Regions from separate parts of the Luteibacter sp. 9133 genome, predicted to be linked through region 3. Evidence: predicted binding sites of a transcription regulator. Region 3 holds the regulator's gene; each other region holds the start of a gene.
The links. Region 3 encodes FliA, which starts transcription of late flagellar genes. Its sites were predicted from a motif close to TAAAGTTTNNCNNNCNNNGGCCGATAA; they were not measured.
Positions count from the first base shown of each region.

Region 1: a site for FliA is predicted at 1,736-1,762, ahead of FA87_RS18150 (methyl-accepting chemotaxis protein). Genes of this name have one in related genera too.
Region 2: a site for FliA is predicted at 1,621-1,647, ahead of FA87_RS14705 (flagellar hook-length control protein FliK). Genes of this name have one in related genera too.

Region 1 covers NZ_JUHO01000001.1:4,151,788-4,155,894, reverse strand. The annotation lists gene FA87_RS18160 (FecR domain-containing protein) at 5-1,027, opposite strand; gene FA87_RS18155 (sigma-70 family RNA polymerase sigma factor) at 1,024-1,566, opposite strand; gene FA87_RS18150 (methyl-accepting chemotaxis protein) at 1,816-3,393, shown strand; gene FA87_RS18145 (glycosyltransferase family 39 protein) at 3,511-4,107, shown strand, end outside.
Region 2 covers NZ_JUHO01000001.1:3,364,979-3,369,085, forward strand. The annotation lists gene yajC (preprotein translocase subunit YajC) at 1-214, opposite strand, end outside; gene tgt (tRNA guanosine(34) transglycosylase Tgt) at 357-1,487, opposite strand; gene FA87_RS14705 (flagellar hook-length control protein FliK) at 1,707-2,879, shown strand; gene FA87_RS14710 (hypothetical protein) at 2,876-3,139, shown strand; gene murD (UDP-N-acetylmuramoyl-L-alanine--D-glutamate ligase) at 3,176-4,107, opposite strand, start outside.
Region 3 covers NZ_JUHO01000001.1:3,177,827-3,181,933, reverse strand. The annotation lists gene flhF (flagellar biosynthesis protein FlhF) at 1-1,076, shown strand, start outside; gene FA87_RS13800 (P-loop NTPase) at 1,147-2,022, shown strand; gene FA87_RS13795 (RNA polymerase sigma factor FliA) at 2,019-2,750, shown strand; gene cheY (chemotaxis response regulator CheY) at 2,804-3,205, shown strand; gene FA87_RS13785 (protein phosphatase CheZ) at 3,216-3,857, shown strand; gene FA87_RS13780 (chemotaxis protein CheA) at 3,865-4,107, shown strand, end outside.

The DNA.
Region 1 (4,107 bases), 970 kb from region 3:
GTGTTCAGCGCGGCCTGGCACCCCGCGTCATGGCGGTCTGACGGGTGAGTTCCAGCCGGTCGGTATAGGCATCGACGCGCACCGGAAACACCCGGGGCAGGGCCGCCACCCAGCTGTCGATGGTATCGACCTGCACGGTGCCGGTAAACGTCAGCCTGCCCAGCGCGGGATCGGCGAGGCGGATAGGCCGGCTGCTGTAACGGTTGACGTTGTCGACCACGGACGACAGCGGCTCATTGACGAATTCCAGCCGATGGCCGCGCCACGCGGTAGCCGTGGCCGGATCGACGTCCAGAATGCGCATGGCGTGAGTCTCCGGATCGAATGAGACTTCGCGCCCGGCACCGAGTTCAATGGTGCCGTCGTCGCCCTGGGCGCCCGTCGGCGATACCTGCACCCGGCCTTCGGTCACCGCCACGGTGACCCGGTCGCCGGTGCGGCGCACGTTGAACGCCGTGCCGAGGTCGCGAATACGCAGTGGCCCGGCATTGACCACGAACGGACGCTCGGCATGCGCCACCCGGAAGAAGGCCTCGCCCGCATCCAGATCGATCGCCCGCTCGTCGTGGCCATAGCGCGTGGTCACCGAGGTCGCGCCCCCCAGCTCGATGCTGGAGCCATCGGGCAGGTCGATATCGCGATGGCCGGCACGTTCGCTGGCGTACTGGCGAGTGGAAGCCTGATGGGACGGGCGCAGGCCGATGAATGCGCCCGTCCCGAGCAGGGCCAGCGCCGCCACCGCAGCGGCTGCCAGCGCGATGCGCGGCCGCCGTGCACGATCCGGATGGAGCGGGGCCGGGGCGTAACGCTGCACGAAGCGTTCGCGCAGCGACGGGGCCATGGCACCCGCCGCCTCGGCCAGCGCCGAGGCGCGCTCGAACGCTTCCGCATGGCGCGGATCGGCCTCGAGCCAGTCGCTCCAGTCGAGCAGCGCCTGTTCGGGCAGGTCGGGATCGCGCAGCTGGGCCCACCAGTCCGCGGCGGTGTGTTCGACAGGGCGATCGATGCTAACGGGGGTCAGGGTCATGAGGGGTTCTCCGCGCGGTCGCGGCGTTCTCGGCAATGCGCCAGGGCATTGCCCACGTGGTAGCGCACCATGCGCTCGCTGAGCTTCATGTCCTTCGCGATGGAGGCGAAGTCGCGTCCGTCGATCACGTGCATGACGAAGGCGCGGCTGGTCTTGGGTGGCAACTCGTCCAGGGCCTGACGCAGGTCGCGCCATTGCTCATGGGCCGACGCGTGTTGCTCGGGAATCGGCGTGACATGCCAGTCGTCGGCATCGGGATCGACCGGGGCCAGGGCGCGTACGTTCCGCATCCGCAGCTTGTCCACGGCCAGATTGGAGGCCGCACGGAACAGAAACGCACGCGGCGAATCGATCTTCGTCGCGTCGTCCAGCGCAAGCAGTTTCAGATAGACCTCCTGGGCCACCTCCTGGGCGTCGGCAAGCGAATTCAGCCGTGCCCGCAGGAAGGCGACAAGAGCCGAGTTGTGCTCACGGAACAGGGCGACCACCTGGGCGGCGCGCTTGCCCCCCGGTGAGGCGCCTGCCTCGGAAGAGTCCATGGTGTGTCTGACCGCGTTCATGGGGCTGGGTATCAATGGTCGCACGGTGGGAAATCGGCGCCCGTACGAGCAGGGACGAACGCCGATTTCCGCACCGGCGAACACCCTAGACGTGCCAGCTCCGGAAAATTGAAATGGGCCCCTTCACATCCGCGTCGGCCGATACCGGTCAAGGCGTGGTGGACCGTGCCGATAAAGAGCCTATCCCTCACGATGCAAGCGGACTGCGTCTCCATCCGGTCCCCAGTCATGACGTCGTTCAACCGTTTTCGTATCGCCACCCGGCTTGCCGTCCTGGGTGCCATTCTCCTTGCCGCGACGGTCATCGTCGGCATCGGTGGCTGGCGCGGCCTTGCCCGTATGCACGAGGTCCAGGTGGCGTCGGCCCGCACGGCGCTGGCCTATTCCACCGCGGCGGATACCGCTCGCGTGGCCCAGGTCGACTTCAAGAAGCAGGTACAGGAATGGAAGGACCTGTTGCTTCGCGGTGCCGATCCCGCCGCCTTCCAGAAGTACCGCGCGGCGTTCGGCACGCAGGCGGACGCCGTGAAGGCGGACCTGGAGCGGCTGCGTGCGCAGCTGGCCGGCGTGGGGTCCTCCGTGGCCGAAATCGACGCCATCGAAGCGACGCACGCCACCCTGCGCGAGAAATATCTTGCCGCGCTTGCCCAGTACGCGGCGTCCAATCCGGGAAGTGCGCACGTGGTCGATGGCCTGGTGAAGGGAATCGATCGCGCTCCGACGGCCGCGATCGATGACATCGTGGCCCGGGTGCAGAAGGAGTCGGCGACGACCTCGGCTCGTCTGGAGGACGAAAGCGCCGCGGCCTTCCGCGCCGCCCTGATTCTGCTCGGTGCGGTCGTGCTGGGCGCGGTCGCGCTCGGTGTGGTGATCACCGTGCTGCTCGCGCAGAGCATTACGCGGCCGATCGGTCGGGCCGTCTCCGTCGCGGAAGCCGTGGCCGAAGGCGATCTTTCGACTGAAATCCTCGTCCACGGCCGTGACGAGACGGCGCAGTTGCTGGGCGCGCTGGCCCGCATGAACCGACAGCTGCGCCAGGTCGTGACGACGATCCGCCAGGGGGCGGAAGAAATTTCGCAGTCGACCGGTGAGATTGCCGAAGGCAACCTGGACCTCTCGTCGCGCACGAGCGAGCAGGCCGCCGCGCTCGAAGAGACGGCCTCGTCCATGCAGGAATTCACGAGCAGCGTAAACGGCAATGCCGCGAATGCGCGCGAGGCGCGCGGCATCGCTGAAGCATCGTTGCTCGGCGCGCAGGAAGGCGAGGTCGCCATGCGCGACGCGGTCGACGCAATGGACCGCATCGCCGACGTGTCCGGCCGGATCGCCGACATCACCGCCGTCATCGACCGGATTGCCTCGCAGACCCACATCCTCGCACTCAACGCGGCCGTGGAAGCGGCACGTGCCGGTGAGGCGGGACGCGGTTTTCATATCGTCGCGGCGGAAGTACGCACGCTGGCGGGTCACTCGAAGCAGGCGGCCAACGAGATCCGCCTCCTGGTGGACGAATCGGTCGAGACGATCGCCGACGGCGCCCGCCGCATCGGCAGCGCAGGCAGCGCCATGACCGAACTCTCCAGCGGCGTCGAGCGCATGACTCATTCCGTGCGTTCCATCGCCACGGTCAGTGACGCCCAGGCAGCGGGCATCCTTCAGGTGAACGAGGCCGTGCGTCAGATCGACGAGGTCACCCAGAGCAATTCGGCTCTGGTGGAAGAGGCCGCGGCGGCGGCCGACGCCGTGAAGCAACGGGCGCGCGAACTGGTCGACAGCGTGGCCTTCTTTCAGCTCGACGCCGCCTGATAAGGCGTCTGTAAGCGTCTGTCACAAGAGGTCGGCTAGGATGGCGCGACCTCAGCCGCCGTCCCATGTCCGCACTTGAACGACGAACGATCCTCCCGACGTGAATTTTACGGGTTCATGCTCATCGCCCTGGCGGTGCTGGCGGCGGGAATAGGACTGCGCGACCCGTGGCCGCCTGACGAACCCCGCTTTGCTCTCGTGGCGCGGCAAATGCTCGAATCCGGCCAGTGGCTGTTTCCCCATCGTGGGATGGAGCTCTACTCGGACAAGCCGCCGATGCTCATGTGGACCGAGGCGGCGTGGATGTGGCTCACCGGTGGCTGGCGTGGCGCCTTCCTGCTGACCTCGCTGTTATCGGGCCTGGGCACGCTGGCGCTGGTCTGGCACGCCGGGCGCCGTCTCTGGGACGCTCGCACCGGTCTGTACGCGGCGATCGTCGTGCTGTCGACGATGCAGTTCATCGACGTGATCCGGCATGCGCAGATCGATCCGCTCTCGCTGTTCTGGATCACGCTGGGCAACGTCGGCATCCTGATCCATTGCCTGCGTGGTCCGAGCTGGCGCATGTACTGGCTCGGGTGCTTCGCGGCGGGGCTCGGGGTGATCACCAAGGGCGTCGGTATCGTCGCGCTGCTGATGTTGATTCCTTACGGCGTCATGCGTTTCCGGCAATGGCCGGGCGTCACGCGCACGCAGGGCGACGGCTGGCGCTGG
Region 2 (4,107 bases), 190 kb from region 3:
TGCCGCCGCTCATCACGACCTCGTCGCCCTTGCTCAGCGCCGAGAGCAGGTTGCGGTGCTCCTTCTGACGCTTCATCTGCGGGCGGATCATCATGAAATAGAAGATACCGAACAGCACCGCCATCATGATCAGCGGCGAGAAGCTCAGAGCGCCCTGGGGTGCGGCAGCGGGGGCAGTGGCCTGGGCAATGGCGGCGAACGTCGGAAGGCTCATCGGATATCTCGCAAGTCATGGAACAGCCAAGGAAAAGCGGCTGCTCACGTAAAAAGATCGTGGATTATGCCACGCGCCCCGGTGCTTATGTACCGGACTCGTCAAGGCTTCTGGGGGCGCCGGACAGCGCCCTCAAGCCCGGTCAGCCGTCGACGACAGCCTTTTGGCGGGCCGCATAGAAGGCGGTGACGAAGTCGTCGAGGGTACCCGTCTCGATCGCGCCGCGCAGCCCGGCCATCAAGCGCTGGTAGTGCCGCAGGTTGTGCATCGTCGCCAGCTGGCTGGCCAGGATCTCGTTGCAGCGATCGAGATGTCGCAGGTAGGCGCGCGAGAAGCCGTTGGCGCAGGCGTAGCAGTCGCAACCTTCTTCGATCACGCGGGTATCGGTAGCGAACTTCGCGTTCCGGATGCGCAACGTGCCTTCATACGTGAAGAGGAAACCGTTGCGCGCGTTGCGCGTAGGCATCACGCAATCGAACATGTCGATGCCGCGACGGACGGCCTCGACGATGTCTTCGGGGCGTCCCACCCCCATCAGATAACGGGGTCGATCCTTTGGCAGCATCGGCAGGGTCAGGTCGAGCGTGTGATTGCGCTCCGCCTCCGGCTCGCCGACGGCCAGACCACCCACGGCGTAACCGTCGAAGCCTATCTCCACCAGCCGCTCCGCCGAACGGTGGCGCAGCTTTTCGTACGTACTGCCCTGGACGATGCCGAACAGCGCGTTGGGGTTTTTCAGGTCGTCGAAAGCCTGGCGGGAACGCTCGGCCCAGCGCAGACTGAGCTCCATCGAGTCAGAGGCGACCTTTTCGGTCGCCGGATACGGCGTGCATTCGTCGAAAATCATCGCGACGTCGGCGTCCAGCACCTTCTGGATCCGCATCGACTCCTCGGGCGAGAGGAACACCTTCGACCCATCCACCGGGGAGGCGAAGGTCACCCCCTCTTCGGTGATCTTGCGCTTGTGCGCCAGCGAGAAGACCTGAAAACCGCCGGAGTCCGTAAGGATCGGCTTGTTCCAGCCGATGAACTTATGCAGCCCGCCGAATTCGCCGACGATCTCGAGGCCAGGCCGCAGAAACAGGTGGAAGGTATTGCCGAGGATGATCTCCGCGCCGGTGTCGAGGACATCGCGCGGGGTCATGGCTTTCACGGAGCCGTAGGTGCCCACCGGCATGAAGGCCGGGGTTTCGACGGTGCCGCGGCCGAATCGGAGACGGCCACGCCGGGCCGCGCCATCGGTGGCGAGGAGTTCGAAGGGAAGCTGGGTCATCCGCGTAGTGTACCGGGAGTCGGCCCTTCGGACCTGCAGGTCGGGCGCTGCGCGGACGGAGAGCCTTACCTTGCCGGGGCGGAGGCCCACCGCGCTCGCCGTTTACGCGTACAGGTGTCCGCAAGCGCCTAACTAAAGTTCCGCACGTTTCCGCCGATTCCTATGCCACAGGAGCGAGCCCAGACCGGGGTCCGCCCAGGCCCTCGGAGGACCTGCCCTTTGATCATCCAGCCGACCAGTATCGCCGCCCAGCTATGGGCCGGCGCGGCAGCGGGCACCACCGCGGCCGTTGACGCCTGGCGGGTGGGTACGCTGCTGACGGCACGCGTCATGGGGCAGAACGACATCGGCAAGCTGCTGCTGGACATCGGCGGTATCACGGTGGAGGCCGACACCACGGGCACCCAGCTTCCCCAGCAGTTTCAGGTGCGCGTCCTGACCCAGGGCGCACAGCCCCAGCTCGAAGTCCTCGTCGCCCACCCCGAGGAAGGCGTCACGATGCAGGGACTGCGCGAACGGCTCCCGCTGCAGAATGGTTACGCGCCGCTGCTCGGCGCACTGGCCTCACTGGCACGCAGCCCGGTGGCCCGCTCGCTGCCTGCACCCCTTCGAGCCGCACTCGCCACGCTCGAGGCTTCGATCAGCGGACCCGATGACGTCAGCACGCCGATGGGCATGAAGGAAGCCATCGCCAAAAGCGGCAGCTTCCTCGAATCCCATCTTGCCGAGCCGACGAAAGAGACGCCGGCGGCCGACGATTTCAAGGCGGCATTGATGGCGCTCCGCCGCACGCTGGCCGATCTTCCGCCGACACGAAGCGCATCGGGCGTCAGCACCGGCCCCGGACTTCCGCGCCAGCTTGGTGACACACCCCCGCCGCTCGCCCAGCGCGCACTGATTGCCCAGCCGCGCGTGGCGGAATTCGCCATCACCGAAGACGACGTCGACGCGCTGGTCGGCCAGTTACGGACCGACACGCGTGCCGCACTGTCCCGTGTCGAGATCGGTCAGCTGGAATCCCATCCGCAGGCCGGACTATGGATGATCGAAGTGCCGCTGGCGAACGCGCGCGGTTACGACGTGCTCCAGTTGCGGATCGAGGAAGGCAAGCCAGGCCCTGGCGAGCCGGATGGCTTGTGGACGGTCGGCTTCGCCATCGACCCGCCCTCGCTGGGCGCCGTACAGGGTGAGATCCAGCTGCGCATACCGCGCGTGTCGGTGCGGCTGTGGGTACAACAGGCCGACACCGTGTCGCGCCTGGAAACCGAATTCGTCTCGCTGCGGCGCGTGCTCGAGAAAAGCGGCCTGCAGCTCGATCATTTCTCCTGCATGCACGGCCTGCCCGTGCCGACCAGCGCGTATAGCGCGGTCCTCCTCGAAGCCCGCGCATGAATCCGTCCCTGCCCTCCCCGCGCCGCAGTGTCACGCTGCGGCTCGCGACGCCTACCAGCAATGGGAAAACCCAGCGTGTCGACGCCGACAGCGTCAAAAACATGCTGGAGCGCGCGCAGGCGCTGGGGCTTGCACCGCAACTGGATCCGCAGATCGCCACCTTGCTGGCGGCCGTGCGGTTGCGCGACGACGTGCCGCCGGAGCTGTATGCGGCACTGGCGGCGGTGGTGGGGACCTTGCTCGGGGCTGTCGAGGCCTGATGCGCCGCGGCTCACGTCAGCCTGTCGGCGACGGCGTCAGCTGACGCCCAGCCCCTGAATACGGGCCGCGCCGGCTTCAAACCCCGCCAGCTCGGCAAAGCGTTTGCCACGCTCCGCATAATCCCTGAACTGGTCGAAGCTCGGCGCACCCGGCGACAGCACGACGACGCCCTCGCCGCTCAGGGCGTTACGCGCGGCACCGACGGCGGCGGCGAGATCCGCTGCCCGATACACATTCGCGACACCCGCCGCCTCCAGCGCATCCGCGATACGCGAACCGCTGGCGCCCTGGCACACGATCGCCTCAGGCGCATGCAGGCGCATCGCTTCCACAAACGGCGTCCAGTCGAGACCGCGATCGTGCCCGCCGACGATCAGCGCGACACGTTCGACTCCCACGCTTTCGAGCGCGGCAAGACTCGCCAGCGGCGTAGTGCTGATCGAATCGTTGATCCAGCGCAGGCCATGGATCTCGCCCAGCGGCTGCAACCGATGCGGCAGAGGCACAAAGGTAGACAACGCAGGCGCGGCGGCACGCGCATCGAGGCCGGCGATCTCCAGTGCGGCAAGGGCGGCACACGCGTTGATCGCGTTGTGCAGACCCGGCGCGGACACGGCGGACGCCGCGATCACATCCTCGCTGCCACGACGGATCCAGCCATCGGCAACATGCCAGTGCGCCTCGTCGCCAAACGTATGCAGACCCGGATGGCCCGCCGCTCGCGCCATCAGCGCAGGCTGCATCGCATTGACCAGCACCTGCGCGGATGACGCCAGCAACTTCAGTTTGTCGCTGACGTAACGCTCGCGCGAGCCGTGCCAGTCGAGGTGCTCTTCGTAGAGACTGGTGACGACGCCAAGCCCGACACCAAACGCTTCGCCGGTCTGGAAACTCGACAGTTCGATCACCCACAGATCGGCGCTCTCGCCATCGAGTTCGAGCATTGGCAAGCCAATGTTGCCGGCCA
Region 3 (4,107 bases):
GCGGTGCTCCGGCGCCCGCCGCTCCGCAGGTCGCGAATCCGAATGCGCCACAGCGTCAGTCGAGCGCCGCGCTCGCCGCCAGCGTCGCCGATGTGGTGCGCGCCGCGACGGTCGCCCCGAACCACAACGCGAACAGCGACGCCGCCGTCAATGGCGTGCGTGCCGAGATCAACAGCCTGCGTGAGATGCTGGAAGTGCAGTTGTCCACGCTCGCCTGGAATCAGATGGACCGCGACCAGCCGCTGCGCGCCCGCGTGCTCCGCGAGATGACCCGCCTGGGCATCGACGGCGACGTGGCTCGCGCGCTCTGCGCCGAGCTGCCGCCGGGCATGACCGCCGAGCAGGCCCGCTACCTGCCGCTGGGCATCCTCTCGCGCAACATCCGTACCAGCGGCCGCAACGCCGATACCGCCGGTAGCGCCGTCACCGCTCTGGTCGGCACGACGGGCGTTGGCAAGACCACCACCATCGCCAAGCTCGCGGCGCGTGCGGTGCTCCGCCACGGCGCCTCGAACGTCGCGCTGATCAGTGCCGACCAGTACCGCATCGGTGCGGGCGCCCAGCTGGAACATTACGGCCGCCTGCTCGGCGTGCGCGTCTACAACGCCCACGATGCACAGAGCCTCCGCAACGTGCTGCTCCAGCTGCGTGGCAAGCACACCGTGCTGATCGACACCGCCGGCCTGGCCGGTAACGACCCCAAGCTCCAGCAGCAGTTCGACACCCTGCGCGCGATGACCGAGGTGCGTGTCTGCCTCGTGCTTGCCGCGAACGCGCAGGCGCAGGCCATCGACAACGCGATCCGTGCCTACGCGCCGCTGGCGCCGCAGACCGCGATTCTGACCAAGCTCGACGAGGCCCCGCTGATCGGCGGTGCCCTGTCGGCCGTCATCCGCCACGGACTGCCGCTGGACTACACCACGGATGGCCAGCGCGTGCCGGAAGACATCGCCTCCGCGGATGCGCGCAAACTCGTCTGCCTGGCCGCTCAACTCGTCAAGCAGCGCACCGACGAACCGGACGACGCGATTCTCGCCGACCGTTTCGGCTTCTCCACCGCGCCAGCCATCGCCTGACACCGGGAACTGAAGTAACGTGACCACGGCATCCGCATCCGCACACCCCTTCACGGCAGTGAATTCCTTCATGAACACACACGTCGATTCCACCCAGGCTGCTGGGCTCAACTGGCTCGCCGACCGTCGTCCCACGCGCAGCATCGCGGTGGCGGGCGGCAAGGGCGGCGTGGGCAAGACCACGGTGGCGGTCAACCTCGGCATGGCGCTCGCGATGGGTGGCCGTGACGTGGTCCTGCTGGACGCGGATCTGGCCATGGCGAACATCGACGTGCTGCTGGGCCTGCAGCCCACGCGCCATCTGGGCCACATGCTCGAAGGCGAGTGCCGCATCGAGGACCTGATCCTCCACGCCAACCACGGCCTGAAGGTGATCCCGGCGACCTCGGGCGCGCGCCGCATGGCGCAGCTGCCGAATATCGAGCACGCCGCCGTGATCCGCGCCTTCGACGAATACCCGGTCGCCCCCGAATATCTGATCGTCGACACCGCCGCCGGCATCTCCGACAGCGTGTCGATGTTCGCGGCAGCCTCCGACGAAGTGGTGGTCGTGGTCTGCGACGAGCCGGCCTCGCTGACCGACGCCTACGCGCTGATCAAGGTGATGAGCCGCGAGTTCGACGTGAACCGCTTCCGCATCGTCGCCAACATGGTCCGCCATGCGCAGGAAGGCCGTCAGCTGTTCGAGAAGCTGGCCCGCGTGACCAACCGCTTCCTGGACGTGTCCCTGGATTTCATGGGCATGGTTCCGCACGACGAGTACCTGCGTCAGGCCATCCGCCGTCAGGCGGCCGTGGTCGACGCCTGGCCGAGCAGCCGCTCGGCGGTGGGATTCAAGAATCTGGCCCGGTCGGTCGATACATGGGGTGAACCCGAACCCCGGGTGCAGGGTCGCATCGGCTTTTTCGCCGAACGGAACCACATGGGGGGAGGGCTGCCGCTGTGAGTGTCGCTAGCGAATACCTTGAAATCACTAGAGTTCCAGCGGATCAACTGGTTAAAACGCATGCACCCCTGGTGCGCCGGATCGCCTATCACCTGATGGGCCGCCTGCCGCCAAGCGTGGACGCGAATGACCTCATGCAGGCCGGAATGATCGGACTGCTCGAGGCCGCAAGAAATTACTCGCCGACTCGCGCGGCCAGCTTCGAGACCTATGCGGGCATCCGCATTCGTGGCGCCATGCTGGACGAACTGCGCAAGACGGACTGGACCCCGCGCTCCGTCCACCGGAAGTTGCGCGAGGTGGCTGAAGTAACGAGGCAGATCGAGAACGAAACGGGTGGCGACGCCGAAGACGCGGAAGTGATGAAGCGGCTGGGCATCGACGCCATGGAGTACAACCAGATTCTGGCCGACGCGGCGAGCGCGCGGTTGCTGAGCCTCACGGCGCCGGAAGGCGACGAAGGCGCGGCGATCGACGTCGCGGACCCCGACGCCTCGGGCCCGGAAGGCAACTTCGAGAAGAACGGCCTGCGCGACGCGCTGGCGCAATCGATCGACGGCCTGCCGGAACGCGAGAAGCTGGTGATGTCGCTGTACTACGATGAAGAGCTCAACCTGAAAGAAATCGGTGTGGTACTGGGTGTGAGCGAGTCGCGCGTGTGCCAGATCCATGGTCAGGCCCTGATTCGCCTGCGTGCACGCATGACGGGTTGGAAAGACAAGCAGTGACGGCATCGCGGTGCCGTCGCCGGTAAAGAAAAAGCACGTGGCGGAGAGCAGTTTTGGACAAGAACATGAAGATCCTCGTGGTGGACGACTTTTCCACCATGCGGCGCATCGTCAGGAATCTCCTGGTCGAGTTGGGTTTCACCAACACGCTCATCCAGGAAGCCGAAGACGGTAACGCGGCGCTCGCGTTGCTGCGCTCGCAGCCGATCGACCTCGTCGTCACCGACTGGAACATGCCCAACATGACGGGCATCGACCTGCTTCGCGCTATCCGCGCCGATGCCGGTCTGAAGTCCTTGCCGGTGCTGATGGTGACCGCGGAAAACAACCGCGATCAGATCATCGCCGCCGCGCAGAGCGGTGTTAACGGCTACGTCGTCAAGCCTTTCACGGCGGTCACGCTGAAGGAAAAGCTCGACAAGATCTTCGAACGACTCGCCGCGGCTGCGGGCTAAGGGAATAACGATGAATACGATGCTCTCCCCCGGCCAAGAGGTCGTCCCCGAACTGCGCGAGCTGCTCGAGGCCGACGACGGCGCCGCCTTCGAAAAGGCACTCGACAACCTGATCCGCAGCCGCGAGCAGCACCTGTTCCTGGCGCTGGGCCACCTTGCGCGCGACCTGCACGAATCCGTGCGCCGCCTCGCTTCCGACATTTCGACCGACGGCGTGCCGGGCAACATGAGCGATGCGCGCAAGCATCTGCGTGACGTGCTGGAAATGAGCTCGACCGCCGCGCACCGCACGCTGGACTTCAGCGAAAAGCTGCGTCCGCAGGCCCAGGCGCTGGCGAAGCAGGCCGACGAAGTGCTCGTGCTCGATCACGCCGATCCGGCGTTCGGCGCCAATGCCACGGCGCTTGCCGTGCGCGTGGGCGATTTCGCGCAGAGCTGCGACATCGGCCTGGGCGAAATGGTCGAAGCCCAGTCGTGGCAGGATCTTTCCGGTCAGCGCGTGGCGCAGGTCGAAGCGTTCATGGCCAAGGTCGAGTCGTCGCTGGTCGAGCTGGTCCGTCTGACCGGCTCGCTCGCGGGCGGCAATGCGCCGGCCGCGGACAAGGTCAGCCAGGACGAGGTGGATCGCCTCCTCAGCGAATTCGGATTCTGAGCCCGCTATGAGCGTGGAGCTGGACAACGAGCTGCTCAACGTCTTCCTGATCGAAGCGCGCGAACTGCTCGAGAGCCTGGGCGAGCAGCTCGTGGATCTCGAAGCGTCGCCGAACGACACGGAGCTGCTGAACGCGGTCTTCCGTGCGTTCCACACCGTGAAGGGCGGTGCGGGCTTTCTTGGGCTCAATCCCATGGTGGAGCTGTGCCACCGTGGCGAAGATCTTCTGAACGAAGCGCGTAACGGCACG